Regions from separate parts of the Micromonospora sp. NPDC048842 genome, predicted to be linked through region 4. Evidence: riboswitches for the same ligand, from Rfam matches in the RefSeq annotation. Region 4 holds a riboswitch; each other region holds the start of a gene.
The links. A riboswitch is a leader RNA that binds a small molecule or an ion and turns the genes downstream of it on or off. The one in region 4 is predicted to bind cyclic di-AMP.

Region 1: linked by a shared signal. The riboswitch ahead of AB0C19_RS03805 (NlpC/P60 family protein) and the one ahead of AB0C19_RS08265 (hypothetical protein) in region 4 are both predicted to bind cyclic di-AMP.
Region 2: linked by a shared signal. The riboswitch ahead of AB0C19_RS10070 (C39 family peptidase) and the one ahead of AB0C19_RS08265 (hypothetical protein) in region 4 are both predicted to bind cyclic di-AMP.
Region 3: linked by a shared signal. The riboswitch ahead of AB0C19_RS24930 (hypothetical protein) and the one ahead of AB0C19_RS08265 (hypothetical protein) in region 4 are both predicted to bind cyclic di-AMP.

The regions. Positions count from the first base shown of each region.
Region 1 covers NZ_JBEZGK010000002.1:281,001-288,601, reverse strand. Annotated here, with positions in the region: gene AB0C19_RS03835 (class I SAM-dependent methyltransferase) at 1-321, shown strand, start outside; gene AB0C19_RS03830 (2'-5' RNA ligase family protein) at 427-948, shown strand; gene AB0C19_RS03825 (hypothetical protein) at 1,022-1,564, shown strand; tRNA gene AB0C19_RS03820 (tRNA-Gly) at 1,581-1,654, opposite strand; gene AB0C19_RS03815 (pyridoxamine 5'-phosphate oxidase family protein) at 1,907-2,464, opposite strand; gene dcd (dCTP deaminase) at 2,564-3,142, shown strand; gene AB0C19_RS03805 (NlpC/P60 family protein) at 3,216-4,193, opposite strand; cyclic di-AMP (ydaO/yuaA leader) riboswitch at 4,270-4,405, opposite strand; gene AB0C19_RS03800 (peptidoglycan recognition family protein) at 4,641-6,623, shown strand; gene AB0C19_RS03795 (NlpC/P60 family protein) at 6,679-7,601, opposite strand, start outside.
Region 2 covers NZ_JBEZGK010000005.1:275,853-283,453, reverse strand. Annotated here, with positions in the region: gene AB0C19_RS10080 (CDP-glycerol glycerophosphotransferase family protein) at 1-657, shown strand, start outside; gene AB0C19_RS10075 (alpha/beta fold hydrolase) at 662-1,408, opposite strand; gene AB0C19_RS10070 (C39 family peptidase) at 1,532-2,380, opposite strand; cyclic di-AMP (ydaO/yuaA leader) riboswitch at 2,613-2,753, opposite strand; gene AB0C19_RS10065 (hypothetical protein) at 3,038-3,802, opposite strand; gene AB0C19_RS10060 (hypothetical protein) at 3,938-4,360, opposite strand; gene AB0C19_RS10055 (acyltransferase) at 4,453-5,688, opposite strand; gene AB0C19_RS10050 (glycosyltransferase) at 5,988-7,151, shown strand; gene pseI (pseudaminic acid synthase) at 7,285-7,601, shown strand, end outside.
Region 3 covers NZ_JBEZGK010000020.1:102,395-109,995, reverse strand. Annotated here, with positions in the region: gene AB0C19_RS24955 (hypothetical protein) at 1-718, opposite strand, end outside; gene AB0C19_RS24950 (copper ion binding protein) at 732-941, opposite strand; gene AB0C19_RS24945 (metal-sensitive transcriptional regulator) at 1,036-1,332, shown strand; gene AB0C19_RS24940 (heavy metal translocating P-type ATPase) at 1,340-3,367, opposite strand; gene AB0C19_RS24935 (YibE/F family protein) at 3,730-5,100, shown strand; cyclic di-AMP (ydaO/yuaA leader) riboswitch at 5,267-5,397, shown strand; gene AB0C19_RS24930 (hypothetical protein) at 5,402-6,421, shown strand; gene AB0C19_RS24925 (carbonic anhydrase) at 6,478-7,215, opposite strand; gene AB0C19_RS24920 (MarR family winged helix-turn-helix transcriptional regulator) at 7,443-7,601, shown strand, end outside.
Region 4 covers NZ_JBEZGK010000004.1:251,412-259,012, forward strand. Annotated here, with positions in the region: gene AB0C19_RS08255 (AAA family ATPase) at 1-286, shown strand, start outside; gene AB0C19_RS08260 (cation diffusion facilitator family transporter) at 393-1,310, shown strand; cyclic di-AMP (ydaO/yuaA leader) riboswitch at 1,429-1,560, shown strand; gene AB0C19_RS08265 (hypothetical protein) at 1,617-2,630, shown strand; gene AB0C19_RS08270 (hypothetical protein) at 2,772-3,281, shown strand; gene AB0C19_RS08275 (SRPBCC family protein) at 3,457-3,924, opposite strand; gene AB0C19_RS08280 (PfkB family carbohydrate kinase) at 4,116-5,093, shown strand; gene AB0C19_RS08285 (5'/3'-nucleotidase SurE) at 5,090-5,917, shown strand; gene AB0C19_RS08290 (STAS domain-containing protein) at 5,936-6,298, opposite strand; gene AB0C19_RS08295 (hypothetical protein) at 6,683-6,823, shown strand; gene AB0C19_RS08300 (hypothetical protein) at 6,993-7,391, shown strand; gene AB0C19_RS08305 (cellulose binding domain-containing protein) at 7,545-7,601, opposite strand, start outside.

The sequences.
Region 1 (7,601 bases), on a different contig from region 4:
CTCGCCGAGATGCGCCGGGTGCTACGTCCCGCCGGCTGGCTCGTCATCTCGACCACCCATCCGACGGCTGACTGGCGACACTTCGGCGGCTCCTACTACGACGATTCCTGGGTCGACCTGCCGCACGGGCCGGGCGCTCTCCACTTCCAGCGGATGACGGTGGAAACATTCCTCGGCGAACTCCTGGACGCCGGATTCCTACTGGAGAAGCTCGTCGAGCCACGGCCGCGCGCCGAACTCCGCACGGTCGACGAAGCCGCGTACACCCGTCTCACCGAACGGCCGTCCTTCCTCGCCGCACGACTGCGGTCCGGAGACTAGGGACGGGCGCTTGCACACCACGCCTGTCCGACCTTGCTGGCGCGGACCGCCCGGCGGGTGGTGAATCCAGTGGACCGGCACCGACGGTGGTTGGAAACTGCGGGGATGGAACCGACACAGACGGCGCTCATCGTGCCGATACCCGAGGCCGAGGAGGCGGTGGGCCGGTTCCGGGCCTCGCTGGACCCGGCCGCCGGGTGGGGGGTGCCAGCGCACGTGACCGTCCTCCACCCGTTCCTGCCCCCACAGGAGATCGATGAGCAGGTCTTGGCGGTGCTGCGCGACACCATTGCCGGGATACCGCGTTTCAACGTCGCGCTGACGCACGTTGGCTGGTTTGGTGACACGGTCGTCTGGCTTGCTCCGCAGCCAGCTCGCCCGTTCCGGGAACTTACGTCGGCGGTGTGGCAGCGCTTTCCCGAGGCACCCCCGTATGCCGGGGCGCACAGCGACGTGGTGCCACACCTGACCATCGGTCACGACGCCGCCAAGCCCACGCTGAGCCACGCCGCAGAAGCCGTCTCCGCGCACCTGCCGATCACCGCAGCCATCGACAGAGTCCGGCTCATTGCCGGAACGCCCGACGTCAGCCCTTGGCGTACCGTCTGCGACTTCCCGCTGGGATGACTCCGGCTACCGGCCCGCTAATGGCCCGCCGACCCTCGCGAATCCGGTGGTCGGGTGACCGATGATGGTCGCGATGACGACACCACGAGGCGAACGCGATCAGGCCAGTCTTCAGCGGCGGCTGGACGTATTGAAGCTGCCGGTTGTGCCACTGGAACGCCATGGATTTCTGACGCCCTCGGACCGCGCGGATATGGAGAGCGAGCCTGAGGCGGTCGGCGTCGGGCCCGATGGTACGGCGTTCGCCGTCTGGTCAAACCGGATCGACTCCCGGCGCAAGCAGGTCACCTGGCATGTCGGTGGCAAGGGGATCCGGACTGTCGGTGCCATCGACGTGGAGACGGACCTTCGGGTGTCGTTCGTGCAGCCGCTGCGCATCGGCACAGACGGCGTGCGCCGCATCGGCGGGCAGTGCCGTCTCGTGCTACCTGATGGCGTCGAAGCACAGCGGCTCCGCTACACCTGCCGGAGCGGGCGACCTGCACGCCTTCACCCGAGGCACTTGGTACCGAACCAACATGGACGAGCTGCAGACTGTTGCGCTGAGTTCAACAGCGAACGCGGCGAGCGGGCATCACCCGGAACCACGGAAGCCCTGGCGGGACGTCTGTCCTGACCAGGGCTTCCGTACGTGGAGCGGGTGACGGGAATCGAACCCGCACTGTCAGCTTGGGAAGCTGATGTTCTGCCATTGAACTACACCCGCAAGCGGCACCACTGTACCCGAGTCGTCGGGCCTCTGCACCCAGGTACCCCCGCCGGCCGCAGGTGTCCGCGTACCGCTCCGCCCGGGTTGATCCACTCGACTTTCTGGAAGTCGGGGCATCCGGAGCGCTGGGACCCCGCGACTTTCTTGAAGTCGAGTTGATCACCGCAGGCGGCGGGCGCTGGACCGGCACGTACGCCCGGTGCCGGCTCCGTTACGACGGAGCCGGCACCGATGATCTTCCGGCGGTGGTCAGGCGGCCGTGCACTGGACGTCACGGCTGAGGCGGGTCGGGCGAGCCTGCGGGACGGCGAGCGGCGCTGCCACCGCCGACGGGGCGTTTGGGTCGAGCCAGACCCGAACGGCCGGCCGACTCGGCGCGAGGCCCGGAATGCCCGCGATGTGCTGCTCGCGGCGGGTGAGCATCGCCACGTCGACAGTGAACTCGAAGAGCCGCCAGTCGACCTGCGGCTCGGCCCGGGCGCTCTGCGCCAACTGGGCCACCCGGATCGGATCGTTCACCGGACGGGCGTGCCCCGCCACGTACGCCTCGTCGTCGCTCTCCTCCGCCGGGAACGAGTGCAGCGCGTAGCGGCCGTCACGTTCGAGGTCGCGACGCTTGGGCGAGTCGATGATGAAGCAGAACAGCCCCTCGGCGGTGATGACCGGGGAGACCGGATGGACGCGGGGCCCGCCGTCGGCACGGACAGTGGCCAGATAGCCGAAGCCCGGCCCGTATTGCTGGAGGAGAATGCGGATCCCGTCGGCGAGTCGGGGCTCGTCGGCGGCGAATTCGGACCAGGAAGCCATGTGGGCATTCTATCGAACAAATGTACGAGCAGCGACCTCGACGCGCTGGTCACCGGCACCGAATCCAGCCACTTTCGGCAACGCGGCTATGGTGGTCCGATGCTGCTCTCCGACCGCGACCTGGTCTCCGAGATCAAGGCCGGCACGCTGGGCCTGGAGCCGTTCGAGCCCACCCTGGTCCAACCCTCCAGCATCGACGTCCGACTCGACCGGCTGTTCCGGGTCTTCAACAACCATCTCTACACCCACATCGATCCCGCGATGCAGCAGGACGACCTGACCTCGGCGGTCGAGGTCCCCGACGGCGAGCCGTTCGTGCTGCACCCGGGGGAGTTCGTGCTCGCCTCGACGCTGGAGGTCATCTCGCTGGGTGACCAGCTCGCCGGCCGACTGGAGGGCAAGAGCTCCCTGGGCCGGCTCGGTCTGCTCACGCACTCCACCGCCGGCTTCATCGACCCGGGCTTCTCCGGTCACGTGACGCTGGAACTCTCGAACGTGGCGAACCTGCCGATCACCCTCTGGCCGGGCATGAAGATCGGGCAGCTCTGCATCTTCCGGCTCTCCTCGCCGGCCGAGCACCCGTACGGCTCGGTGGTCTACGGCTCGCGCTACCAGGGCCAGCGGGGGCCGACACCCAGCCGCGCCTGGCAGCACTGGCGCACCTGGCCAACCCGCTGAGGCCCACCCGCTAGAACCGAGACGACGAGGGCCCGCCGCGACGGATCGCGACGGGCCCTTCGAGCACTCACTGTCAGCCTGGACGGCCGTAGCTGTGGATCGGGCCGTCGTCGACCTTCTTCATCTTGACCGGCTGACCGGCCTGCGAGGCGTGCACCACCCAGCCGCCGCCGACGTACATGCCGACGTGGTGGATGTCGCTGTAGTAGAAGACCAGATCGCCAGGGCGCAGGTCGCCCTTGCTGACGTCCTTGGTCACCCGGCTCTGCGCGGCGGCGTTGTGTGGCAGCGACACGCCGGCCTTCGCCCAGGCGGCCAGCATCAGCCCGGAGCAGTCGTACGAGTTCGGGCCCTCGGCACCCCAGACGTAGGGCTTGCCGATCTGCGCGCAGGCGAACTTGACTGCGGTGCCCGCGGCGCCGCCGGGGTAGCTACCCGGGCAGGGCGCCGGGCGCAGCGGACCGCCGCCGCCGTTGCCGTACACCTTGAGGCGCAGCTTCTGCAGGCGGTCGATCTCATCGTTGATCTGCTTCTTCTTCGCCGCCAGCTGAGCTTCCGTGCGGGTCAGCTGGGCCACCATCTCGTCCAGTGGCGCCTTCTGCGCGGCCAACTGGTCGCGCAGGTCGGCCACCTGGCGTACGTCCTTCTGCTGGTTGTGCGCGAAGCGGTCGAGCATTTCGAGCTGGCCGACCACCTCGCTGGGCGACCGGCTGCCCAGCACGGCGTTGACCGTCGAGACGTTCTCACCCTTGTAGGCGCGTACGGCCAGGGCGCTGACCTTGTCCATCGCGGCGTCGACCTGGCGCTCGAGCGGAGTGATCCGGGCGGCCAGCGCGTCGGCCTGCTTGCGCTTCGCGGCGAGGTCGGTGCGGGTGGCGTTGTGCCGTTCGATGATCGGTTCGAGCTTGTTCCAGTCGGCGTCGATCTGGCGCTCGATCTCGGCGACGGACGGATCGGCGTGGGCCGCCGTGGCACTGCCGGTCAGAACGACGGCGATGCCGGCCAGCGCGGCGAGTGCGGTGGTGAAGCGGGACCAGCGTGGGCGCGGCACTATCGACACCGGGCCGGCTGATGCCGACCGCTCGGACGACGGCCGCGGGGCATGGAGTGCCACCGGGGTTCCGTACTCCTTCTTCCTGACCGCCTACCGGGTTAGCTGACGGGTTCGGGCGGGAAGTCGGCGCCCTACCGCAGTGGCTGCGGATTCACCCCGAGGGACTTGGGTCCCCGGTTCGCTCGGAAACGACTCGGCGGTGTCGGTCCGTTACCGCCCGGGCTGGGCGGAGCTGCTGTCGGGCCGACGAATGACCAGAGTAGAGACGCTTGTTACCGATCCGCAACCCGTGCGGCAGTGACACTCCGTACGGATTGGAAGAGGTCACCGACAGTGCGTGAAGAATTCTTTCCATCGGCTTCGATAGATAGAAAGGTATTGACGTGACCTCCCGGACGGCGCGATGGTGACCTGACCTCACTTCGCGAGAATCTAGGGGGTTCGATGCACCATCCAACCCTGTCGACCGGCTGGCGCGCACTGCTCGCCGCCACAGTGGTCGCCGCCGCGACCACTGTGCCGCTCTCCGTCGGCCCGGCCGCCGCAGCGCCCACCACCGACCGCCAGCAGCAGTACGCCGCTGCGGCCAGCGAGTACGGCGTGCCGGCCGTCGTGCTGCTCGCCGTCTCCTACCTGGAGTCGCGCTGGGACACCAACGCCGGCACACCGAGCACCAGTGGCGGCTACGGCCCGATGCACCTGACCGACGCCCGGCACGTGACCGCCCTGCCCGGGCGCGGCCACCACGACGCCGGCGCCGAGGACCCACGCGGCGACGACTCCCGTCCCGCCCGGGTGCCAGCGCCCCGGCCGGTCGAGGCACCCGCGCCGTCCACAGCGGCGTTGCAGACCGTCGACGCCGCCGCCACGCTGACCGGCGCCACCCCGGAGGCACTGCGCACCGACGCGGGCCTCAACATCCGGGGTGGGGCCGCACTGCTGAGCGCGTACCAGAGGGATCTGGGCGCGCCGGTCGGCGCGGACACCGACCCGGCCGCCTGGTACGGCGCGGTGGCCCGCTACTCCGGCGCGGACAGCGCCGACGCCGCCGCGGCCTTCGCCGACGAGGTCTTCACCACCATCGGCGCGGGCGAAGCCCGGGTGACCGACGACGGCCAGCAGATCACACTGCCGGCTCGCGCGGTACGGCCCGAGCGTTCCTGGCTGGACCGGCTGGGCCTGCGCCGCCTGGCCCGCCCGGACGGGGTGGAGTGCCCCCGCGCCATCTCCTGCGAGTGGATCCCGGCGCCCTACGAGGCGTTCGGCGACGGGGACTACGGCAACCACGACCTCTCCGACCGGCCCGGGCGGCAGAAGATCGAGTACATAGTCATCCACGACACCGAGGCGAGTTGGGCCACGACCCTGCAACTCGTCCAGGACCCGACCTACGTGAGCTGGCACTACTCGCTGCGCTCGGTAGACGGGCACATCGCCCAGCACGTGAAGACCAAGGATGTCGGCTGGCACGCCGGCAACTGGTACGTCAACGCGAAGTCGATCGGGTTGGAACACGAGGGCTTCGCGGCGCAGGGCACCTGGTACACCGAGGCGATGTACCGGACCTCGGCGAAGCTGGTTCGGCACCTGGCGCTGCGGCTGGGCATCCCACTGGACCGGCAACACATCATCGGCCACGACAACGTGCCCGGCACCATTCCCTCGACAGTGCGGGGAATGCACTGGGATCCGGGCCCGTACTGGGACTGGACGCACTACTTCGACCTGCTGCACGCGCCTCGACTGGACACCGGCACCCCGGCCACCGGAATGGTGCGGATCGACCCGGACTACGCCACCAACCAGCCGGCGTTCACCGACTGCGTCACCCCGGGCGTGCCCTGCGCGCCACGCGGCTCCTCGGCGGTGGTGCTGCGCAGCGCACCGTCCGCGGACGCGCCGCTGGTCAACGACATCGCGCTCCGCCCGGACGGCACCCCGAACACGATGGTCGTGTCGGACCACGGGGCCCGGGCGTCAGCCGGGCAGACGTACGCGCTGGCCGGGCGGCAGGGTGACTGGACGGCGATCTGGTACCTCGGGCAGCGGGCCTGGTTCCACAACCCGGCGTCCGCGCCGACCGCCAGTTGGACCGTCGGCGTCGTGGCCACGCCGAAGCCCGGACGGACCACCGTTCCGGTCTACGGACGGGCGTACCCGGAGCAGTCCGCGTACCCGGAAGGGGTGCCCTACCAGGCGATATCGCCTCTTCAGTACACCCTGGCCGCCGGGCAGCGGTACGCCGTCGGCGCGGTGCTGGCCGGGGAGTACTACCGGGCCAGCACCGTCGACGGCTCCTCGCCCGGCGACTGGACGGTGATTCGCGGCAAGAACCGGTACGCGCAGATCCAGTTCGGCCACCGGATCATGTACGTCGACCTCGCCGACGTACAGCTGTTGCCGTCCCCGGTGGGCGCGCCCCGCTGAGAACCACGAAGGCCCCCGGTCGGTGACCGGGGGCCTTCGTGTCGCGTGAGGTGGATCAGCCAGGTCTGCGGAACCCGGCGACGGGCATGGTGTTGATGCTGGACACCTGCACCGGCTTACCGGCACGTGGTGCGTGCACCATGGTGTTGTTGCCCAGATAGAGCCCGACGTGACTCAGGCCGGAGAAGAAGAAGACCAGGTCACCGGGGCGGGCGTCGCCTCGCGAGATGGCCTTGCCCTCGTTCCACTGGTCACCGGTGTGGTGGGTGAGGTAGATCCCGGCCGCCTTGTAGGCGTACTGGGTCAGCCCCGAGCAGTCGAACGAGTTCGGCCCGGTGGCGCCCCAGACGTACGGCTTGCCGACCTTGCCACAGGCGGTCTTGATCGCGGTGCGTGCTGCCGCGCTGACCACCCCGTTGATGGTCGGGCAGGCCGCGGTCTTGACCGTGGTCTTGGGCATCGACGCCTCGAGCTGCTTGATTTCGGCGTCGATCTGCTTCTTCTTGGCCGCCAGCTCGTTCTGCTGCTTGGTCTGCGTGACGATCAGCGCGTCCAGCTTCTGCTTCTCGCCGTCGTACTTGGCCCGCACCGCCAGCACACCCTCGACCTCCTTGCGCTCCTGCGAAGCGAGCCGGTCGAGGATGGTGAGCTGCTCCGTGAGCGTGTCCGGCTTGGCGCTGACCAGCAGCGCGCCGATGTCGTGCGACGGGCCCGAGATGTAGTAGCGGGAGGCGAGGTCGCCGACCCGGTTGAGCGCCAGCTCGCTCTGCAGCGCCAGCGGCTCGATCTTCTTCTGCAGGTTCGCCGACTTCTGCCGGTTGACCTTCAACTGCGCCCGGACCTTGTTGTACTGCTCGATGGTGGGCTCCAACTGCTCCCACTTCTTGTCGATCTGCGCCTCGATCTCGTCGACCGTGGGCGCGGCATGTGCCGGCGCGGTCAGCAGACCGGCGCCGACCGCCGCCGCGGCGACCAGGA
Region 2 (7,601 bases), on a different contig from region 4:
GTCGAGTCGATCGAGGTACGCCCGGAGCCCGCACGAGGGTTGGCGCACCCGACGGTGCTCTACACGCCGACCTGGACCGGGCACCACGCCGACGCCGACTACTGCTCGCTGCCGGTGGCCGAAAGCCTGCTGCGCCGACTGTTGGAGCGCGGCGCGAGGGTGATCCTGCGAGCCCACCCGTACACCACGCAGAACCCGGCATCGGCCCGCCAACTGGGCCGCCTGACCGAGTTGCTCGTCGCCGACCGGGCCCGCACCGGCCGCCAGCACGTGGTCGGCGCGGCGGCTCGGGAGCTGAGCCTGACCGAGTGCGTCAACTCCGCCGACGCACTGGTCTCCGACGTGTCCGGCGTGATCTCGGACTTCCTCTACTCCGGCAAGCCGTACGCGGTCACCGACATGGGCGACGAGGGCGACCGGTTCGTGGAGCGGTTCCCGCTGGCCGGGTCGGGTTACGTGTTGCGTCGGGACATGTCCAACGTGGACGAGGTGCTGACCGCCCTGCTGGACACCGATCCGCTGGCCGAGGCTCGCTGGGCCACCCGCCGCCGTTACCTGGGTGACTTCCCGGCCGAGGCGTACGCCGAGGCGTTCCTGACCGCCGCCCGCCGCGAGCTGGCACCGGCCGAGACACTGACCGCGTCCACAACGGCGTAGCCGCTCAGCGGTACGGGTGGAGCAGCGCCAGCACCGCCGCCGGGTCCTCCACGTGCGCGTTGTGCCCGAGACCCGGAAGCGTGGCCACCGGTACGCCGTACTCCTTGAGCTGTTCGTCGGTGACCATCGGGTCGTTCTCCCCGCGCGCCAGCACCACCGGCACGTCGGTCGCCGCCAGCAGCGCGGCCAGGTCGGGCTCGCCGACGGCGAAGGCGCTCGGGTCCATGGCGAGGCGCCATCGGCCGTCGACCTGGCGCAGCCCGGCGTCCACCACCGGGTGGTCCGGCGAGACCAGGCCGGCCAGCCCGGAGACCCGCAGGTAGCGGCGCGCCGCCTCGGCGCGGCTGGCGAACCAGCTCACCGGGCGGGCGGCGACCTCGGCGGCGCGGGCCAGCTCGGCGGGTGACCAGAGTGCCTTGATGCCCAGCCCGACGACAGCGTCCACCGGCGTTCCGGCGTCGCGGGCGGCGAGCACCAGGCCGACCACCCCACCCAGCGAGTGCCCGAGCACGACCAGCCGGTCGTCGGGTGCGAGGGCCTGCGCGACCTGCTGGGCGAAGCCCGGGAAGGAGTACGACGGCAGCGGCGACGCCCAGCCGTGGCCGGCGAGGTCCGGTGCCAGCCACCGCCCGGGCCAGTGCTGCTCGAGGTACGGGGCCCAGGGCAACCACACGTCCCCGGTCGCTCCCATGCCGTGCAGCAGCAGCAGGACCGGCCTGCGGCCGGCGTGACCACCCGTTTTCTCCACCACGGCCGCAGTCTCCCACGGTTCACGGCCCGGTACGAGAGCCGTCGACGCCGGACCGCGCGCACAAACGCCGCGGGCGCCGGCCCCTTGTGGAGGACGGCGCCCGCGGCGGTCAGCGTGCCCGGGTCAGGCGGAGTAGCCCCGGCTGGTGATCCAGTTGGCCAGGTCGATCGTGGTGATCCAGTACGACGGGTCGGCCGGGTTCGCCGAGTCGGCGATCCGCACGGTGCGACCGTTGTCCTTGTAGCCCACGACGGCGATGTAGTGCCCACCGCCGTAGGAGTGCCAGCTGCCGTCGGTGTCGGTGGCGTCCCCGACGACGTTCGCCACCACGCCCCGACCGTCGGTGATGGCCTTCACCACGTCGGCCTGCAGCCGGTCCATCTGGGCCGGGCTGGGCGCGCCGGGGAACATCCGGGTCCGGTACGGGGAGCCCTTCACCTCGGCGTTGAGCACCCGGGTGGTGTCCTCGGCCGAGTTGGTGCCCATCTCGGTGGTGCCCAGCTCGGCGCCGAGCTCCTCCTGGGTGCGGTCGATGCCGGCGGCGCTGAGCGCGTTCCGGGTGGCCGCCGGGCCGCAGTTGTAGTAGGTGTTCTGCGCCTCGTAGTCGTAGTCGAGCACCTTGGTCGCGGGCGGCTTCGGCCGCTCCGGCTTCCGGGTCAGGTCCGGGTTGCTGCTGGCCTTGGCGGCGGGCGACGCGGCGGTGGTGGCCGGGGCGGCAGTGGTCGGCGCGGCGCTGGCCGAGGGGGACGCGTCCCGAGCCTCGCCGCGGGAGGCGGCGACGTCGCTGCGCATCTCGGCGACAGTGGTCGCGGTGCGCTGGCCGGCCGGGGCGTCGTCGGCAGTGGTGAGCAGGGCGCCGGTGGTGGTGGCGATCGCGAGGGCCGCGGCGGAGGCGGCGACGATCTGGTACGGGCGCTCGGTGGCGAGGCGGCGGAGCTGACGCTGCAGGGTGTGCTTCACGGGGTCCTCCACGGATCGGGGGGAGAGCGGCACACCGGGGCCGGACCGGTATCCGGGCAGGCGCCAGCGCACGGACCGTGGTCCGCGGATGGTGAACCGCTCAGGGGAACGCCCGGCGCGGCCGGGCGGGGAAGGCGATGACCCGGGGGTCAGCTCACCGTCACTGGACGAGTGAGCGGGTGCACCGCCGCGCCGTGGAGGCGAGGGAACAACCGAGGGGTGGAAAGGTGCTGCACGAGGATGGGACTCCTTCCGACACCGCCTACCGGGTTAGCTGACGGATTCGGGCGGGAAGACGCCCTACCGCGGGCCGTGGCTCGCGGATTCACCCCGGACTTACTGGTGGGTCCCCGGTTCGTTGATCACGATTAAGCGGGTCGATGCGGCGTCGCGTCTTGCGATCGGTTACCGCACCGGACGGGACGACACTACTGGCGTCTCAACGCCCTGCCAAGCCAGGTTCACCTGCGTAAACCCCAATTGGCGCGACAATTTCTGCGCGTATTGCCGCTGATGTGACTCGATGGGACAACGGGTTACGGCGACACCTCCGGGCGACAACCGGACAGGCCGTAAAGAACGCGCCCACAATCGCGGGAACAATCCCGCCGACTGCGTCGGACGTCCGCTTTCGTGATTGGGTGAGCGGCCTCACATCACGGATTGGGCTCAACCCACCCGGGCCGGGCGCCACAGTGCCACGGGACGCAGCGCCCCGGCCACCGTGCGGCGCGCGGGGACCAGGGTCGGGCGTAGCCGGGCCGCCGCCGCGTACGCCTCCTCGGCGAGGGCACGAGCGGACTGTGCGGCCAACTCCGCGTCGCGCCAGGCGGCCCGCTCGCCGTCGGCGGCCACCTGGTAGTCGGCCAGCCGCGCATCCCGGACCACCCGGCTGATCAGCACCTCCTGCTCGACCGGGTGTCGCCGGGGATCCCAGCCACGCCGGTGCCCGAACACGTCGCCGAGCTGCGCCATTGTCAGGTCGCCTCGCCAGTACGCCGCCATCGCCGCCCGGTGCAGATAGCGTTCCCGAGCGGCGTACTCGGCGGGGGTGTGCGGGGTCTGCGGGGTGGGCAGTGCCCCGGCGTCGGCGAAGCGACGCGCGGCGGTGTCCGCCTCGTCGTACCCGGTCCAGGCCTGCTCCAGTTGCTCCTGAGCGGTCAGCCAGGCGGCGCGCCGCCGCTGGGCGGTGGTGGCCGCGCCGGCCGCGGCGACGGCCACCTCCTCGGCGTAGCGACGCAGGTCGACGGCCTCGGCGGCGGCCACCTCCCGAGGCGTGGGCCCGGCCGGGAGCGGGTCGTCAGTGGGCCGGTCCCGTTCGGGGCGGGCGGCCAGCACGGTGAGCAGGCCCAGGGTCAGCAGGAACAGCGTCGACCAGATGGCGGCGGCCCGCGGCATCTCGGTCACGAACTGGTAGAAGACGACGGTCTCCATGGTCGGCACCTCGGGGAGAGAGCAGTGCGATGGGGAGCCGCGCCGATCAGCGGGCCGCTGTGGGCCACGGGTCGGCGGGTCAGGGAGCGGGTGGGTCGACAGGGTGCGCGGTGACGGGACGGTCGTCCCGGTGGCTCAGCGTCCGGGTGGGGCCCGGGAAGCCCGACCGCTCGTACCGTCGACGAGGGGCAGCCGGTCAGATTCGGCCGCGCGGACCGGCAGCACGCCGGCCGCGATGGTGCCCTGATCACCGGGGAGCGCCACCGGCGTGTCGACCGACCAGGTCGGGACCGGCTCCTCGGCGGCCTCCGGCGGTATCGCCGGGGCCGGGCGGGCCACAGTGGGCGCACCGCAGTGCCGGTACGAGGCCGCCAGCGACCCGGCGGCGACCGAGGCCGGCACCGCGCTCGACGTCGGCACCGGGCCGGGTGTTGGCGTGACGGCCGTGGTCGGGCCTGCGCCGAGCGCCAGGGCCGCGACGACGGCGAGGCTGGTCAGCACCCGAGTCGCCCAGCGCGCCACCCACCACAGCGGACAGGTGAACGCGACCGGAAGCACGTCCCAACGGTACCGTCGCGCAGACCCGGGCGCACCGGCCACGGGCGTGTCGGATCACGCCGCGCCGACCCCGTTGACCAGGGTGGACGTTGTCAGCGCAGGTCGACGTACGTTGATCGACCGTCAGCCTGACCGACCTCGTCGGCAGGTCCGTCGACCTCGCCGCGGGCGCTGCTTCCGGGTTCCCGTGCGTCGTCGTCACCTGCGGCGCGTTGTCGGGGGACGGGCGCCGGACGGGCCGCGCGGCGCGGCGCGAGCCGGCGCATCATCGGGGTTTCGACGAAGCGGTGCAGCAGCCCGGCGAGGACCAGGTTCGCCGCCAGGAAGCCGAGCACCACGGCCGGGCCACGCCAGCCCGCGAAGCCGATCCCCCAGGTCCCGCTCCAGCGCAGCACGCTCGTCATCACCAGCACGTGCACCAGGTAGAAGGCGAACGAGACCTCACCGAGCCAGACCAGCGGCCGGGACCGCCACGGCGAGCGCCGACCCCGCACGTCCGCGTCCGCGGCAGCGGTGATCACCAACAGGTACGCGACGGCGAGCAGCGTGGTCCACAGCTCGGCGCGGATCCACTGCGCTGCCGCCACCCAGGTGACCAGGAAGATACCGCTGGCCACTGTCAGTCCGGGACCGCGCCAGAGCCCTCGGCGCATCAACTCGGCAGCCACCGCGCCCAGCCAGAACTCCAGCGACCGCACCGGCGGGAAGATCTGGGTGAACCACCAGCGGCTCACCTCCGGCACCAACTCCTGCGCCGGCCAGAGCGCGAGGATGAGCAGCGGCAGCGCGACGACCAGCGCCCAGAGCAGCTTCGGTCGGGCCCGGCGCAGCAGTGGCAGCGCCAGCGGCAGACACAGGTAGAAGAAGAACTCGCAGGACAGCGACCAGCTGACGGTGTTGATGCTGTAGAACCAACCAGGCCGAGGGTCCCACGCCTGCAACAGCAGCAGGTTCTCCAACGCCGCCGCCGGCAGGACCGGGTCGGCGAACCACCAGGCGACCACCAGCGTCGCCGCGAACAGCACCAGGTGGTTCGGGTAGATCTTGGCGATCCGTCGCCGCCAGAACGTACGCCGGGAGTCTCCCTCGCGGGCCGACCAGACCAGCACGAAACCGCTGAGGATGAAGAAGAACTGCACCCCGGAGAGACCGAGGGTGAACAGCGCGTCGATGACTGCCTTGTAGTCCGGCTCGGCGATGATCCGCATGGTGCCGGCGTGGAAGCCGAAGACCAGCAGAGCGGCGATCCACCGCAGCCCGGTCAGCGAGGGCAGCCGGGGCACGGCCGGTGCGGGCCGGGCGGCCGACGTCGCGGCGACGCTCGTCATGCCGGGATCCCGGCGCTCGGCAGGGTCACCAGCACGGTCGTAGCCTCCTCGTCGCGGCGTCGGACGGCGCGACGGCGACGCCCACGACGACCCGGCAGGGCCGCACCGAGGCACCCTACCGGGTCACTCCCGGGTGAACCGGACGCATCCCACCCGCCCCACGAGCCTGCGTTCCCCGGGCCGGAAACCGCCCACCGGCCCGGCGTTAACCTTCCGCTGGGCGGGAGTTCAGAGAGTTCACCATCGGCGGCAACGTCAGGTTCCGGGGCCGGCCACCCGGGTCGTCGAAGGTGGCGGACGTGGTCAATGAGCCGACGCACGCACCGCTGCTGAGCATCGTCGTGCCCGTGTACGGCGTCGAGGCGTACCTGTACCAGTGCCTCGAGTCGATCCGGGCCGACATCCCGGCGGGCGAGTCGGACGCGGTCGAGCTGATCGCCGTCGACGACGCCTCCCCGGACGGCTGCGGCGACATGCTCCGCTCGTACGCGGTCAGCCGCGACGGCGTGCGCGTCGTGCACCTGAGCAGCAACGTTGGTCTGGGGCTGGCCCGCAACGCCGGGCTCGACGTGGCCACCGGCCGCTACGTCTGGTTCGTCGACAGCGACGACTGGTTGCCACCGGGCACGATCGCGGCGGTGCTGGACCGGCTGCGCCAGCACCAGCCCGACGTGCTGATGCTCGACCACCTGCGGGTGCACGAGGACGGCCGGCGGGAGGTCGACGCGAGCAGCCCGCTGCTGCGCGGGATCAACGGCGTGACCCGGTTGGCCGACCAGCCGCAGCTCCTGCGGGTGCAGCACACCGCCTGGAACAAGGTGGTCCGCCGGGACTTCATGGACGAGCTGGAGCTGCGGTTCTTCCCCGGGTGGTACGAGGACATCCCGTTCAGCCATCCCCTGCTGATCGGGGCCGAGAAGATCTCCGTGCTGGACCGGATCTGCTACCTGTACCGCCAGGGCCGCCAGGGCGCGATCACCTCCACCCGCAGCGGCCGGCACTTCGACGCCTTCGCCCAGTACGAGCGGCTGATGGACTGGGTCGCCCGGAAGCACCCGGACGAGCGGTTGCAGGCCGAGCTGTTCGAGCTGATGATCAGCCACTACCTGGTGGTGGTGGGCAACGACGGCCGGCTGCACCCGCACCTGCGGCGCGACTTCTTCCACCGGGCCGCCGCGCACTACCGTCGCTACCTGCCCACCGGCGGCTACCCGCTGCCCCCGGGCGTGACCGGGCTCAAGCACCGCCTCGTCGGGCGGGGTGACTGGGTGGCGTACTCGGCGCTGCGCCAGGCCCACCGGGTCGCTGGTCGCCTGCGTCGGTCCGACCCGGTGGGCGGCGCCGACGGTGGTTCGCGCGCCGCCGACGAGGACCCGGGGCGAGGGGCGAGCGCCGGGCCGACGCGCGACGGTGGGCTCGCGCCGGAACGGCGCGACGCGCTGGCCGTCGGCCGGTTGCCGTGAGCGACCCCACCGCGAAGCACGCCGGGAGCCGGGGCGGCTCCCGGCGCCCTGATTTCCCAGGTCGTCCGCCTGTCCGGTGGACGACGACAGCACCACCGCACCCCGGTGCGGGCGTACCTGAGCAGAGGTCGGAATGACAGCGACAATCAAGATCGGACCGCACGCGGTCGGTGCCGGGGAGCGACCGTTCGTGGTCGCCGAGATGTCCGGCAACCACAACGGCGATCTGAACCGGGCGCTGGCCATCGTCGACGCGGTGGCCGCGAGCGGGGCGCACGCGCTCAAGCTCCAGACGTACCGGCCGGACACCATCACCATCGACGTCGACACCCCGGCGTTTCGGATCTCCAGCGGGCACGAGTTGTGGGGCGGGGAGAACCTGTACCGCCTCTACGAACGCGCGCACACCCCGTACGAGTGGCATGCCCCGATCTTCGAACGGGCCCGCGA
Region 3 (7,601 bases), on a different contig from region 4:
TCCCGTCCGGGTGCACGTGCAGGTACGCCAGATCACCCCGACGTAGTGCCACGAGGTGCCCGTACGCGCCCAGGTAGGGCTCCAGGTCGGTGACCGGCTGCCCGTCCCGGCTGACGGTCAGTGTCAGCGGCGACGTGCGGCCGGGCTGCGGCGTGCCGGTCAGTGTGACCGTGTAGCCGTCGACTGTGGTGCTGGTCGCCGGGGCGGGCAGCGGCCGTTCGGTCAACTCGCCGGGGACTGTCACGTCCACGCCGAGGGTCAGCGGCTCACCCCCGGTCGGGGCGAAGTCCGCGAACGCCCGCCACTGCCCGGGGCCGGCCAGCGGGGTGTCGACCCGCCAGGTGCCGTCCGGGGCCAGCTCGGGGTGGACGTGACGGAAGCCGGAGAGGTCCCGACGGGCGACGATCAGGTGCATCTGCTTGTCGTGCGCCACGTCGTACCGGGTGACCGGGCGGCCGTCCGGGCCGGCGATCCGGAAGGCGAACTCGTCGGCCGGGGCGTCGACCGGTTCGAGGGTGTAGCCGCGTTCGGAGACGAGCAGCCCGCCGGGGAGCCGGTCGGCCGTCTCGTCGTGCTCGCCCGTCGCAGGAGCGGCATCGCCGTCGTGCCGGCCCTCGACCACCGGGGCGCGGTCGACCACCCGGCCGATCCCGTACGTCGTGCCGAAGATCGCCGCCAGGCCGACGGCGAACCCGGCCAGTCTCGTCACGGTGCGCACGCCGGCCCGCCGATCACGCGTCGACGAGGTCGTAGCCGGCCTCGTCGACTGCGGCTCGAACAGTCGCGGTGTCCAGCGGCTGATCGCTGCTGACGGTGACGCGGCCGGCCTCGAGGTCGACCTTGACGTCACGCACGCCCGCGATGGCACCGACCTCGGCGCTGACCGCGCTGACACAGTGCCCGCAGGTCATGCCCTGCACCTGGTACGTCGTGTCGACCATCGGTTCGTCTCCTTCGGGGTACCGGTACCCGGTGGGGGTATCTCAACAGAACCGACCGTACCATACCCCCTGGGGGTACGCTATCGTTGTCGACATGACGGCACCCACCCCGATCCGCGGATACACCGCCAGCAAGGATCAGCTGCTCGCGCGGCTCCGCCGCGTCGAGGGGCAGGTCCGGGGCATCGAGAAGATGGTCGACGACGACCGCTACTGCATCGACGTGCTCACCCAGATCTCCGCCATCCAGGCCGCCCTCGACAAGGTGGCCCTCGGGCTGCTCGACGGGCACGCCCGGCACTGCATGCACGAGGGCGCCGCCGAGGGCCGGGCCGACGAGATGGCCACCGAGATGATGGCGGCGGTCGGCCGGCTGATGAAGCGCGGCTGACAAGCGCTCAGTCCGGCGCGGGGTCGAGACGGACCCGGCGCAGCAACTGCGCGTTGAGCGCCACCACGATGGTGGACGCCGACATCAGCACCGCGGCCAGCGCCGGGCTCAACGCCACGCCGGCCCAGGCCAGCACCCCGGCGGCCAGCGGCAGCGCCACCACGTTGTAGCCGGCCGCCCAGGCCAGGTTCTGTCGCATCTTCCGGTACGACGCCCGGGACAGCCGGACCACGGCCGCCACCCCACGCGGGTCCGAGGATGCCAACACCACACCGGCGGACTCGATTGCCACATCCGTGCCCGCGCCGATCGCGATACCCACGTCCGCCCGGGCCAGCGCCGGAGCGTCGTTCACCCCGTCACCGACCATCGCCACCACCAACCCCCGCCGCTGCAGCTCGGCCACCCGATCGTCCTTCTCCGCCGGCAGCACCTCGGCGAAGACCTCGTCGACGCCAGGTCGGAAGCCGAGGTCGGCCGCGACCGCCTCGGCCACCGACCGAGCGTCACCAGTGATCATGGCGATGGTGCGGACACCCTCGGCTCGCAGCTCGTCGACGGCACGCCGGGCCTCCGGACGCACCTCGTCGGTCAACGCGAACGCACCGAGCACGGCGTCCGGTAGCCGCACCAGGTGCAACACCGCGGCACCCCGCGCCGACCACCGCCCGGTCGCCGCTTCCAGCTCCGCCGGGACCGAAAGGCCCAGCTCGCGCAGCAGCGCCGGCCCGCCCACCGCATACTCCGTACCGTCGATCGTCGCCTGCACACCGCGGCCCGGCAACGACCGGAACCCGGCCGCCCGGGCCGGGCCGGCCCGGCCTGCCGCCGCCACTATCGCCCGGGCCAACGGATGTTCGCTCTCCGACTCGACACCGGCCGCGATCCGCAGCAGCTCGTCCCGCTCGACGCCGGACGCCGTCACCAGATCGGTCACCCCGTGCTCGCCCCGGGTCAGCGTGCCGGTCTTGTCGAAGAGCACCGCGCCGACAGTCCGCATCCGCTCCAGGGCCAACCGGTCCTTGACCAGAATCCCGGACCGAGCGGCGAGCGCCGTGGAGAGCGCGACGACCAACGGGATGGCGAGACCCAGCGCGTGCGGGCAGGCGATCACCAGGACGGTGACCGCACGGACCACCGCCTCGTCCGGCTGACCGAGCGCGGTCCAGACCAGCACCGTCAGCACGGCGGTGCCGGTGGCCAGGTAGAACAGCGCGGCCGCGAACCGATCGGCCAACAGTTGGGCTCGCCCACCGGAAGCCTGGGCCTGCGCGACCATGCGCTGGATGCCAGCGAGGGCGGTCTGCTCACCCAACGCCTCGACGCGCACCCGGATCGCCGAGTCGGTGGCGACGGTGCCGGCCACCACCCGGTCGCCCGTCGACCGGGCGACCGGCCGTGACTCCCCGGTGATCATCGACTCGTCCAGCTCGGCGCGGCCCTCGACGACCCTGCCGTCCGCCGGCACCCGACCCCCCGGCCGGACCAGCACCACGTCGCCGATCCGCAGACCGGTCACCGGCACCTCCTCGACCCGCCCGTCCGCCGCCACCCGTTCGGCGTCGTCCGGCAACAGCGCGGCCAGCGCCGCCAGCGCTCCCCGGGCCTGCCCGATGGCCTTCATCTCCTGCCAGTGCCCGAGCAGCATGATGGTGACCAGCGCGGCCAACTCCCACCAGAAGTCCAGGTCGAAGGCGCCGACGCTGGTCGCCAGCGACGCGGCGTACGCGACGGTGATCGCCATCGCGACCAGCAGCATCATCCCGGGCGCCCGGTCCCGCACCTCCCGAACCGCACCAACCAGGAACGGCCAACCGCCCCACCAGAACACCACCGAGCCGAGCACCGGCCCCACCCAGGCCCGACCGGGGACGTCGTTCCCGGACAGGCCCAGCTGATCCGACACGAGACGACTCGTCAGCACCACCGGGATGGTCAACACCAGGCAGACCCAGAACCGGCGGCGGAACATCGCCGGATCGTGCCCGGCGTGCTTGTCGTGCGCGGCGTGCCCGGCGTGTTTCTCGTGCGGCATGGGTCCGGCGCGTCGCTGGCGATCGGGGTCGGGCGGTGACGGAGCGGGCATGGCTCCAACATGCCGCCCCGGAGACCGCCACGCGAGCGGTTCGGCCGCCCGACACTCCGCCACGACCTGCAACCCCCAGGAGGGCTGGCTAGCATCTCCCGCGATGGCTCTCCGTATGCCGCCGCACAGTCGGGCACCGGCGCCGCCACGTCGTGGCGTCGCCCCCGGCCGACCGGGCCGAGCACTGACCGTCTGTGATCAAGCGGTCGTCAGGCAGCGATCCGCCCCGCCGTCGGCCGCGTTTCCACCGCAACGGTGAACCGCCCGGCCCGCTGACCCGTATCCCGCACCGGATCGTTGGGAGTCTCGCCTTGGCCGCCGACCACACTCACCCCGCTCCGTCCGCCCCACCACGGGTGCGACGGATCCTCGTCGTGACTGTGGTACCTCTCTTCGTCGCCACAGTGCTGGCCGCGGTGCTGCTCTGGCCTCGCGGCGGGTCACCACAGACCGATGGTGGTGCGGACGTGCCGCGCTACCCCGGGACTGTCACCCGGGTGGTGAGCGAGCCGTGCCCGCCGGCGCCGTCGGTTCCGGAGGGCACACCAAGGGTCGGCGACGGGCGGTGCGGCGCTGTCGACGTCCGGGTGGACGACGGGCCGACCGCCGGCCAGCAGGTACGGACACCGGTGCCGGACGGGCCGGGCGCGCCCCGGGTCGAGGTCGGCGACGAGGTCGTCCTGGTCGAGCTGGCCGATCCGATCGATCCCGCCGTCAGCAACTGGAACATCGCCGAGCACCAACGCGGCACCCCGATGGTGTGGCTGGCGGTGGTCTTCGCGGCCGCGATCGTCGCGTTCGGCCGGTGGCGAGGTCTGGCCGCGCTCGCCGGGCTGGCCGCCAGCTTCGCCATCCTGCTCACCTTCGTGCTGCCGGGCATCAGCGCGGGCAGGTCACCGCTGCTGGTGGCGGTGGTCGGCGCGGCCCTGATCATGTTCGTGGTGCTCTATCTGACCCACGGGGTCACCGCACAGACCTCGGTAGCGGTGCTCGGCACACTGGGCAGCCTGGTGCTGACCGGCGTGCTCGCCACCATCGCCACGGCCGCGACCCACCTCACCGGCTTCGGCAGCGAGGACGCCACCACCCTGTCGATGTTCCAGGGCGACGTGGACCTGCACGGTCTGCTGCTCGCCGGGATCATCATCGGATCACTCGGCGTGCTCGACGACGTGACTGTCACTCAGGCAGCCACCGTCACCGAACTGGCGAACGCCAACCCCGGGCTGTCCCGGTTGCAGCTGTACCGTGCCGCCACCCGGGTCGGCCGCGCGCACATCGCCTCCACTGTCAACACCATCGTGCTGGCGTACGCGGGCGCGTCACTGCCGCTGCTGCTCCTGCTGACCGCCGACTCGCGGCCGATCGGGCAGATCCTCACCAGTGAGTTCCTCGCGCAGGAGATCGTCCGCAGCGCGGTCGCCACCCTCGGTCTGATCGCCGCCGTGCCGTTGACCACCGGGCTGGCAGCGGTGGTGACCGCCGCCGGGCGCGGCGATGCCACGCCGTCCACCGGCGCTCCCGCGCCCCGGCCCCAGCCGGACCGCAGCGAGGCTCTGGCCGCACTCAGCTCACCGCGAACGGCCGGCTCCGACGAGCCGGACCGGACGCGGACCGCACCCCCATCCGAGGCCACCGACCGGTGGCCGGAGTCGAACAGGAGCACTGATACGGCATGGTGACACTCCTCAGCGTGACCAGATCGGGCATCCACCCTGAGAACCGCGTCACTGGTCACTCAACGCAATGGCGAAATGACGCTTTTGGTCGGCATCCAGGCGTAGCTCAGCCGGTCGACTCTCGGGTAACCTCGCTGCCGGTCACCGATGAAGGCGCGAAGCGGCGCCTGCGGTGCCACCGCCCAATCGCCAACCGGCGAGCCGGGGACCCAGGTACCTGGGGTGAATCCGCGTCAGCGGTAGGGGCCACTTCCGCCCCGAACCCGTCAGCTAACCCGGTCGGCGGTCGACGGAAGGGAACATTGTGACGGCACCCCTACGCCGCTGGTTGACACCCGTGGTGGCCGTGATCGCCGCACTGACAGTGCTCGCCGGGCCGCTGCCGGCGCACGCCGCCCCGACGAACCCCACACCGTCCGGGCACGAGGAGGACGGCGAGCCCAAGCTGCTCAACGACGTCATCGAGCAGGCCAACCGCGACTACTCCGCCGCAAAGTCCAAGCTGGACAAATCCAAGAAGCGGCAGGGCGAGTTGGCCGCGGAGGTCAACCGGGCCAAGGCCGACCTGGACGCGTTGGCCCCGCAGGTCGGGCAGATCGCCGCCCAGGCGTACCGGACCGGCCGGATCGGCGCGGTCGCGATGCTGCTGGAGAGCGACGCTCCCGACTCGTTCGTCCAGCGCGCCGGGCTGCTCGACGAGATGAACATGGTCAACGAGAAGAAGCTCTCCGAGGTCAACGAGGTGAAGGCCCGCGCCGAGCAGGCCAAGCTGGCCCTCGACACCGAGGTTCGGGAGCAGCAGAAGCAGACGGCCCTGATGGCGAAGCGCAAGAGCGAGGCCGACAAGGCGCTCTCCCTCGTGGGCGGGAAGGGCTTCACCGGCGGCCTGGTGGACGCCACCTCCAAGGTCGCGAAGATCGGCCCGGGTCGCACGGCCGACGGTGACTGGAAGCCGCAGTCGTGCAGCGAGAAGGACCCCACCACGTCCGGCTGCGTCACGCCGCGCACGCTGCACGCGTACAAGGAGGTCAAGGCGGCCGGCTTCAACCGGTTCGTCGGCTGCTACCGCCCCGGTGGGCCGTGGGAGCACCCGAAGGGCCGCGCCTGCGACTGGTCGCTACAGAAGAGCGGGTTCTCCCCGTGGCACAACAACGACACCCGGACGTACGGCAACAACGTCGCCGCGTTCCTCATCCGTAACGCCGACCGGCTCGGCATCTACTACGTGATCTGGAACCGGCAGATCTGGTTCCCGGCCACCGGCTGGAGTTCGTACAGCGGGCCGTCGAACCACACCGACCACGTCCACATGTCGCTGCTCTGACCCGCACGATTCCCGTCGAGGGCCGTTCCGCGTGACGCGGAGCGGCCCTCGTCGCGTCAGACTGTGGCAGGCGCGGCCGGGTCGGTCGACTCGGGCGATCCGGCCGCTGTCGCCAACGTCGCGAAGCCGGCTGGCACGGCGGCCACCGGGCGCACCGCTCCGGCGGCCAGCCGGTAGGACACCCCCACCACCGCGCACCGCCCCCGCGCCACCTCGTCGGCCAGCACGGGAGACTGCCCGAGCAACGTCTCGACGGTCTGGGCGATGTGGATGTCGACGATGCCGTCGATGTCGTCCACGCCCTCGGCCTCGGCGCGGCGCAGGCTGGGCAGCACGGCGTCGACCACAGCGCGCAGATGACCGCTCGGCGCGGTTCCGGTCGCGGCGGACTCCCGGGCGGCCTGCACCGCACCGCACGAGTCGTGGCCAAGCACCACCACCAGCGGGGTGCCGAGCACTGTCACCGCGTACTCGACGCTGCCGAGCACCTCGGGGCCGGCGGTGTGCCCGGCGGTGCGAACCACGAACAGGTCGCCCAGACCCCGGTCGAAGATGATCTCGGCAGCGAGCCGCGAGTCGGAACAGCCGACGATCACCGCGAACGGGTGTTGCCCGTCGGCCACGGCGGCCCGGTGCCCGGCATCCTGGTTGGGGTGGCGTGGGGCGCCATCGACGAAGCGCCGGTTGCCGGCGACCAGCTCGGCGTACGCCCGGGTCGGCTCGCTGAGCGCGGTGGCCCGGTCGGTGGTCCGCTGCGGACCCGGCTGACCTCCGGAGCTCCCGGTATGACTCATCCCGCACCTCGTCTCGACGCATCTGGCCTGGTCAAGCCGGCTTTCCGCCGGCCGGGCGGGCGGGCGCTGGCTCGTGCTCCACCGTCACACGCACCGTAAGATGCGTCAAGGTATGCGTGATTTAGATTTCATACGTTGACTCCGGCCACCCCCTGGGCAACCTTCCCAGGGCAGCGCGGACCAGACTCTCGCGAGGGCAGGCGGACATCCGGAAAGGCGGTCACACGATGGCGAGCACGGTGACGGACGACACCGGCGGCGGGCGGAACTGGACGTTCCTCACCAACCACGGGCACGTGCTGCTGGCCATCGCCCGCGACCCGACCGCCCGGCTACGCGACGTCGCGGCCGAGGTCGGGGTGACCGAACGGGCCGCGCAGGCGATC
Region 4 (7,601 bases):
CGCGACGGTGGAGGCTGCCGCCGGCCTGCTGGCCGAGGTGGAGGGCACGGTCGGGGTGATCACGCCGGTCCCCCGCCGGGACGAGGTCGCCGGGTGGCTCGGCGCGCTCGGCGCGCCGAGGTTGCAGGTGGTGACCAGCCTGGAGGCCAAGGGCATGGAGTACGACGGGGTGGTGCTGGTCGCCCCGAGCGAGATCCGGGCGGATCCGGGTGCCGGCGTGCGCACCCTGTACGTGGCGCTCTCCCGGGCCACCCAGCGGCTCACCACCATCGACCCGACCGGCTGACGTGTGCGGACTGCCGCCAGCGGAAGGCCCTGCCCGTACACTTGCACACATAGCGATGTGAGCATACATTTGACCGGGTCCCGACCAGCGGCGGAAGGTGGTTCTCGTGGGCGCAGGTCATGACCACCACCATGGGTCCGTCGCCAATGCCGCACACCAGCACCGAGGTCGACTCTGGGCGGCGTTCGGGTTGCTCGCCACCCTGATGGTGGTCGAGGCGGTGGCCGCCCTGCACACCGGCTCGCTCGCCCTGCTCTCCGACGCCGGGCACATGTTCACCGACGTGCTCGGCATCGGGATGGCGCTCGCCGCCATCACGGCGACCCGGCGGGCCACCGGCGACCCGCAGCGCACCTTCGGGCTCTACCGGCTCGAGGTGCTCGCCGCGCTGGCCAACGCCGTCCTGCTCTCCGGCGTCGCGATCTACGTGGTGATCGAGGCGATCCGCCGCTTCGGCGACCCGCACCAGGTCATCGCCGGCCCGATGCTCGCGGTGGCAGTGCTCGGCCTGCTCGCGAACATCGCCGCCTTCGCGCTCCTGCGCGCCGGAGCCCGGGAGAGCATCAACCTCCAGGGCGCCTACCTGGAGGTGCTCGGTGACCTACTCGGCTCGGTCGGCGTCATCGGCGCGGCGCTACTCATCACCGTCACCGACTGGTGGTGGGCCGACCCCCTGGTCGCGGTCGCCATCGGCGTGTTCATCCTGCCCCGCACCTGGCGGCTGGCCCGCGCCGCCATCCGCATCCTGGTGCAGGCCGCCCCGGAGCACCTCCAGGTGACCGCGGTGCACGACCGGCTCGCCGCCGTCCCCGGTGTCGTCGAGGTGCACGACCTGCACGTCTGGACGCTCACCTCGGGCATGGAGGTGGCCTCCGCTCACCTGACCATGGCACCCGGCGCGGAGGTCGGCGCGGTGCTCACCGCGGCCCGTACGGCCCTGCACGACGACTTCCGCATCGAGCACGCGACGTTGCAGATCGAGCCTGGCGCCGCTTCTGGAGCCTGTGGCTCCATCGAATGGTGACGGCGCCGTAATTTTCCGTGGCGGCGCACGCACCGTCCGTCACATCGGCTGCAGCGGCCCCACCCGCACCGGTAGGCTCGGTCCCGGCCTCCACAAGGCGGCGCCCTCCCGGCGCCGGTGGCGGTCGCCGCCTAATCGCCCAACTGGGCGAACCGGGGAACCATGTTCCTGGGGTGCATCCGCGTCAGCGGTAGGGATCTTCCGTCCCGAACCCGTCAGCTAACCCGGTCGGCGGCTGACGGAAGGACATGCGCAGTGGCACCAGCACGACCACCCGCCGCCCGACTGGCGGCCCTGATCGTCGCGATGTTCGCCCTCGGCGTCGCGCTTCCGGCCGGCACCGCCTCGGCCGCTCCCCCGACCGGCCTGCGAGCCGCCGCACCCGACTCCGACGAGGAGGGCGGCACCCCGGCGTTGCGGGCCCAACTCGAGGCGGCCAGCAAGGGCTACCTGGACGCGAAGCGCGCCCTGGACACCTCGGTGCAACGGCAGAAGCAACTCGCCACCCAGCTGACGACCATCGAGGGTGAGATCGACCAGCGCAACGGCAAGGTCGGCGAGATCGCCGAGGTGGCCTACCGCACCGGCCGGCTCGGTGCGATGTCGGCGCTGCTCAACAGCAACACTCCGGAAGGCTTCATGGACCGGGCAGCCGCGCTGGACGCGGTGGCGGCCAACGAGGACCGGGTGCTGCGCGACCTGCTGAACAGCAAGGACAAGGCGAACCGCACCCGGGTCGCCCTGGACGGTGAGATCAACGAACAGCGCAAGCAGGTCGCGGTCATGGCCAAGCGCAAGGAGCAGGCCGAACGGGCCCTGACAGTGGCCACGACACCCAAACCGCAGACCACAGCCGACGCCGGCTCCAACCGGGGCACCTCCAGCGCCAACGCGAAGGCCGCACCGCGCAACTCCGACGGCTCCTGGCCCTCCGAGTCGTGCAGCGTCAACGACCCCACGCCGGCCAACGGCTGCATCACCCCACGCACCCTGCACGCGCTCAACCAGGCCAAGGCCGCCGGATTCACCCGCTACGTCTCGTGCCACCGCCCCAGCGGCTCCGGTGAACACCCGAAGGGCCGGGCCTGCGACTTCGCGGCGCAGAAGGGCGGCTTCGGCGGGAACGCCACAGGCGGCGACAAGACGTACGGCAACAACCTGGCCGCGTACTTCATCCGCAACGCGGACCGGCTCGCCGTGCTCTACGTGATCTGGTACAGGCAGATCTGGCTGCCCAGCAGCGGGTGGAAGTCGTACAGCGGGGCGCACGGCACCCCGTCGACCGACCACACCAACCACGTACACCTGTCGGTCTACTGACCCACGCGTCGTGATGCCTGTGAGCCGTGTGCTGGCTCGCAGGCATCACGTGTGTCCGGGGCCGGGCTACGTCGCCGGGCGTACCCCTGATGTCGTCGCTCGTCGGACGACCCGGCAGCGGTCGGCGGGCAGCATCGCGGTATGCCTCGGATCCGACCCACCACCCGCAAGGCGCTGCTCACCCTGCACCTCGTCACCTCGCTCGGCTGGCTCGGCGCCGACCTGGTGCTGCTCACCCTCGGCATCGCCGTCCAGCGGGGCGCCGACCCGGCGGTGGTCTATCCGGTCACGGCCCTGGTCGGCACTGTGCTGTTCGCGCCGCTGAGCGTCCTGGTCTGGCTGATCGGAGTCGCCAGCTCGCTGCTCACCCCGTGGGGCCTGCTGCGCCACCGCTGGGTGCTGGTCAAGCTCGTGCTCACCACGGTGATGGTCGGGCTGGTGCTGTTCCTGCTCACCCCGAACCTGCGTCACGCCGGATCGGTCGGTGCCGCCCTGCCCGCCCGGGATCGCGCCGACCTGGTCATCGCGCCGGCGGTGTCGACAAGCCTGATGGTCATCGCGACGGTGTTGTCCACCTACAAGCCGTGGGGCCGGCGTTCCGCCACCCGACCGGCCCGCACGAGCCGTGATCGCGCCGCAACCACGATCTAGACGCCACCCCCGCTGAGCACGTCGCACCAAGCGCAAGCGATCTGCCCTGCTCCGCGATCTTGCACTTACTGTCCCGACATATGGGGCATTACGCCGATATAGACAACCGAAACTGCAAGATCGACGCGGCGGGGCGGCGGGCGGGGCGATGCGGCGCGGCGCGGCGCGGCGCGGGTCAGGTGGGGTTTGGGGGGGTGCTGGTTTGGTCCAGGGCCGCGCCCAGGCGGGTGGCTAGGGCTAGGTGAGCGGCCTGGGCCTGGCGGAAGGCGTAGCGGAACAGCGGCGTCGGCGCGGTCAGGGTGATCTCCACGTCGATGCGGACCAGGCCGTCCGGCTCGGCGCGCAGTCGGGTGTGGTTTCGCACCGTGGTGGCCGGCCACTGGCGGGCCACCATGACGATCTCGTCGGCCTCGCTGATCAGCACGTCCGCGTGGTAGGTGGTCCGGAAGCGCAGCGGACCGGCCGCCAACCGGTCGTTGATCGTATAGCTGGCCTGGGCGCCGGGCCGGGGCGGCACCCGGCGAACCCGCACGATCAGCGGATGCAGCTCGCCCTGCCGGGTCAGGTCGCTGAGCAACGCTGCCGCCTCGGCGGGTGAGCACCGGGCCTGGACGGTGTAGCTGAAGGTATCGCTGCTGAGCACACCGTCTCCCGCCGTCGTTTGGTCGCCCGATCGTCCCGTACCGATGTCTGGCTGGCAACGCCCCCGCGCCCTCAGCGCCGCGCCGGACCGGGCCGATGCGCCGACCTGCCACCATCTGCGCCATTAAGGTCGGTTAGTGCGAAACCTTCCCGAAGATGCCGAAGGGCGGCCAGCATGAACGGCGACGACCAATGAGTGGGCACGTGATGGTCTTCGCGCCCACTCCACAGCTGACGGTGACTGTGGACCAGCCCAACGACCACCCCGAGCTGCACCTGCACCCTGGCGGACAGGGTGTCTGGCAGGCCCGGATGGTGATCTCCCTCGGAGTCGACGTGGTGCTCTGCGCCGCCCTCGGCGGTGAGATCGGCCAGGTGCTGGAGCCGCTGCTGGTCAGCGAGGGCGTGGACCTCAAGGTGGTGGTCCGTGACTCCGGCAGCGGCGGGTACGTGCACGATCGCCGCGACGGCTCCCGGCAGGAGATCGCCGACGTGCCCGGGCAGCCGCTGAGCCGACACGAGATCGACGAGCTGTACAACCTCGCCCTCGGCGAGGGCCTGCGGGCCTCGGTGAGCATGCTCAGTGGGCCGAACGAACCGTGGCTCGTACCGGCCGACCTGTACCGACGCTTCGCCGCCGACCTCGGCGCGAACGGCGGCCGGGTGGTGGTCGACCTCTCCGGCGATCACCTCGGTTCGGTGCTGGAGAGCGGCGTGTTCTTCCTCAAGGTGAGTCACGAGGAGTTGATCCGCGACGGCCGCGCCCGCAGCGACGACACCGAGGAGCTGACCCGGGCCATGTACGAGCTGCACGCGGGCGGCGCCGAGACGGTGGTGGTGAGCCGCGCCGACCAGCCGGCGTTGGCGCTCATCGACGGGGAGCTGTTCCAGGTCGAGATGCCCCGGCTGGAGGCCGCCGACCCACGCGGCGCGGGCGACTCGATGACGGCCGGAGTGGCGGCCGTCGTGGCCAGGGGCGGGGACATTCGGACCGCGATCCGCACCGGCGCCGCCGCTGGTGCGCTGAACGTGACCCGGCACGGCCTGGGCACCGGACGGCTGGACTCGATCACCGGCCTGGTGGACCGGGTCCGGCTGGTGCCGGCGGACAGCCGGCAACAGGAGCGGACGACCCCTGACGAGTTGGCCGGCCGGGTGGTCGAGCGATGACACTCCGGGTGTTGATCACCAACGACGACGGGATCGCCGCGCCGGGCATCCAGGCGCTCGCCTGGGCCGCCCGGCAGCGGGGTCTGGACGTCGTGGTGGCCGCGCCGATGGAGGAGGCGAGCGGCACCAGCGCCGCGATGAGCGCCATGGAGCGCGACGGGCGAGTCGTCGTGAACGACCACCCGCTGCCGGACCTGGCGGGTGTGCCGGCGTACGGGGTCGCCGGCTCCCCGGGCTTCATCACGCTGATCGCCCTGCACGGGGCGTTCGGCCCACCGCCGTCGGTGGTGCTCTCCGGGGTCAACCGGGGCGCCAACGCCGGCCGGGCGGTGCTGCACTCCGGCACCGTGGGCGCTGCCTTCACCGCAGCTACCAACGGCTGCCGGGCGATGGCGGTCTCCCTGGACGTGCTCTCCGCCGGCGAGGCGACGGCCGCGAGCGGTGGCGCAGCAGTGGACGCCGCTGCCCGGGTACGCGACGCCGAACGGCACTGGGGCACCGCCGCGCGGGTCGCCCTGGACCTGCTCCCCCGTTTGACCTCCGCGCCCATGGAGAGCGTGCTCAACGTGAACACCCCGGACCTGCCACACGGGCAGCTGCGCGGGGTGCGGCGCGGCACCCTGGCCAGCTTCGGTCAGGTGCAGATGACGGTGGCCGAATCCGGCCACGGGTTCGTTCGTACCTCGCTGGAGGAGCCGGGGCAGGCCGCGCAGCCGGGCACGGACGTGGCGTTGCTGGCCGCCGGGTACGCGTCGGTGACGGCCGTCCGAGCGGTCACCGAGGCGACCGACATCGACCTGACCGGCCTGGACGAGCAGCCCTGACGGGGATGCCCGGCGCGCTCAGGCGCCGGGCAGCACCTCGGGGGTGGCAGCGCCGGCGAAGTAGGGCTCCGGGGCGCCGAAGAGACCGAGCAGGCCGGTCACCCAGAGCTGCCGGTGCACGAACCGGCTCGGCTCGGTGACCACCAGCTTGACGTCGCTGACCTCGGCTGTCTGGAAGCCGGCGACCATGGCGCTGATGCCGACCGAGTCGATGAAGGTGACCAACCTCATGTTGAGTTCGATGCGCAGAGGGCGGCCCTTGGCCAGCACCTCGGCGATCGCTTCGCGCACCTCGTACGCTGTGTCGACGTCGATCTCACCCCGTGGGGCGATCTCCACGACACCACCGGACAGAACCGACTTCACGATCGACAGGCTCACGCGAGCACCTCCACCCGCCCGTCCCCCGGGCGCCTCATCAGTACGCGGGCCGCGACCGAGAGTATTCCTCCGACGGCCTCGGTCGCCACCCCTCGGGATGAGCAATTCGCGGATCCGGGCCCACAAAGCCACCCATATCCGCACTTTTCAGTATCTGATTACTCAAGACTTTTCGTTATCTGACCATCGACGATCGGTCGTGACCGGCCCGCCGCCGAACCAGGGTAGCGGTCCGGACCCGGCGCGCCCGACAACCGGCCACGACGGACGCCTGCCCCGTGTGCCGTCGGCGTGTCGCCCACCGTCGGCCGGCGCGACTCGCGTCCCGGTTGCCGACGCGCCCTAGCATCGGCCGGGACACCACCGCGACGGAGAGGATCTTCAATGATCAAGCGACTTGCCGGGCTGGCCGGCGTCGGTGTTCTGCTCGCCCTCGTCCTGGCCTGCGGTTTCGGTGGCGGGGGCGACGATGACGACGATGACGACGACTTCGCCCGAGGTGTCGCCGTGTCAGCGGTGCGCTGATTCGGTGGCGCGCCGGGTTCCGGCGCGCCGAGCTACCGGTGCTCCGCGGAGGTCGGGGTTTGCGTCCGGCTGAGGCGGGGCACTGCGGGGTAGGCGACACCGTGACGCGCTGGAAAGACGCCGAAGTCCGAAGTGGCCGGCGGCTTCGGCACCCGAGGAGGTAACCACGATGTTCGGAACCAACCTGCTGGACCGCCGCAGCAAGCCGGAGCGGATCGCAGACCAGGCCTGGGAGCACCTACTCTCGGCCGTCAGCTACGCCGGAGACAGTGTGCGGGACACCGCCCGCTCGGCCCGCCAGAACAGCAGCGATCTCGCCGACGGGGCGGGTGACCTGGTGGGATCCGCCGCCGAGGAGGCGCGACGACGCGCCTCGCTGGCCTTCGACGCGCTCGCCGGCCGCCAGCCGGCACTGCCCTGGACGCTCCTGATCGGCGCCGCGCTCGTCGGCGCGGCGGTCGGCTGGGCCGTGGGCTCCGCAGCGCGGGCCGCCGGCAGCCGGGACGACAGCGCCGTCGACGACGTGGAGTTCGTCGACGTCGACCGCCCCAACTCCCCCGCCGTCTGAACGACAGCGCCACCGCGGGCCCCGATCGACTCAGGTCGAGCGGGGCCCGCAGTGGTGCCGGGGTGGAACCGGTCCGCCGGGTGCCGGACCCCTCAGGCGGCCCGGCGGACCGGTGTCTGGTGGTGATCCGGGGTCCCGACCCGGATCACCCGCTCAGCGGCTCGTGCAGGTGATGGTGGCCGGGGACGTGTTGTTACCGGCCCACGAGCC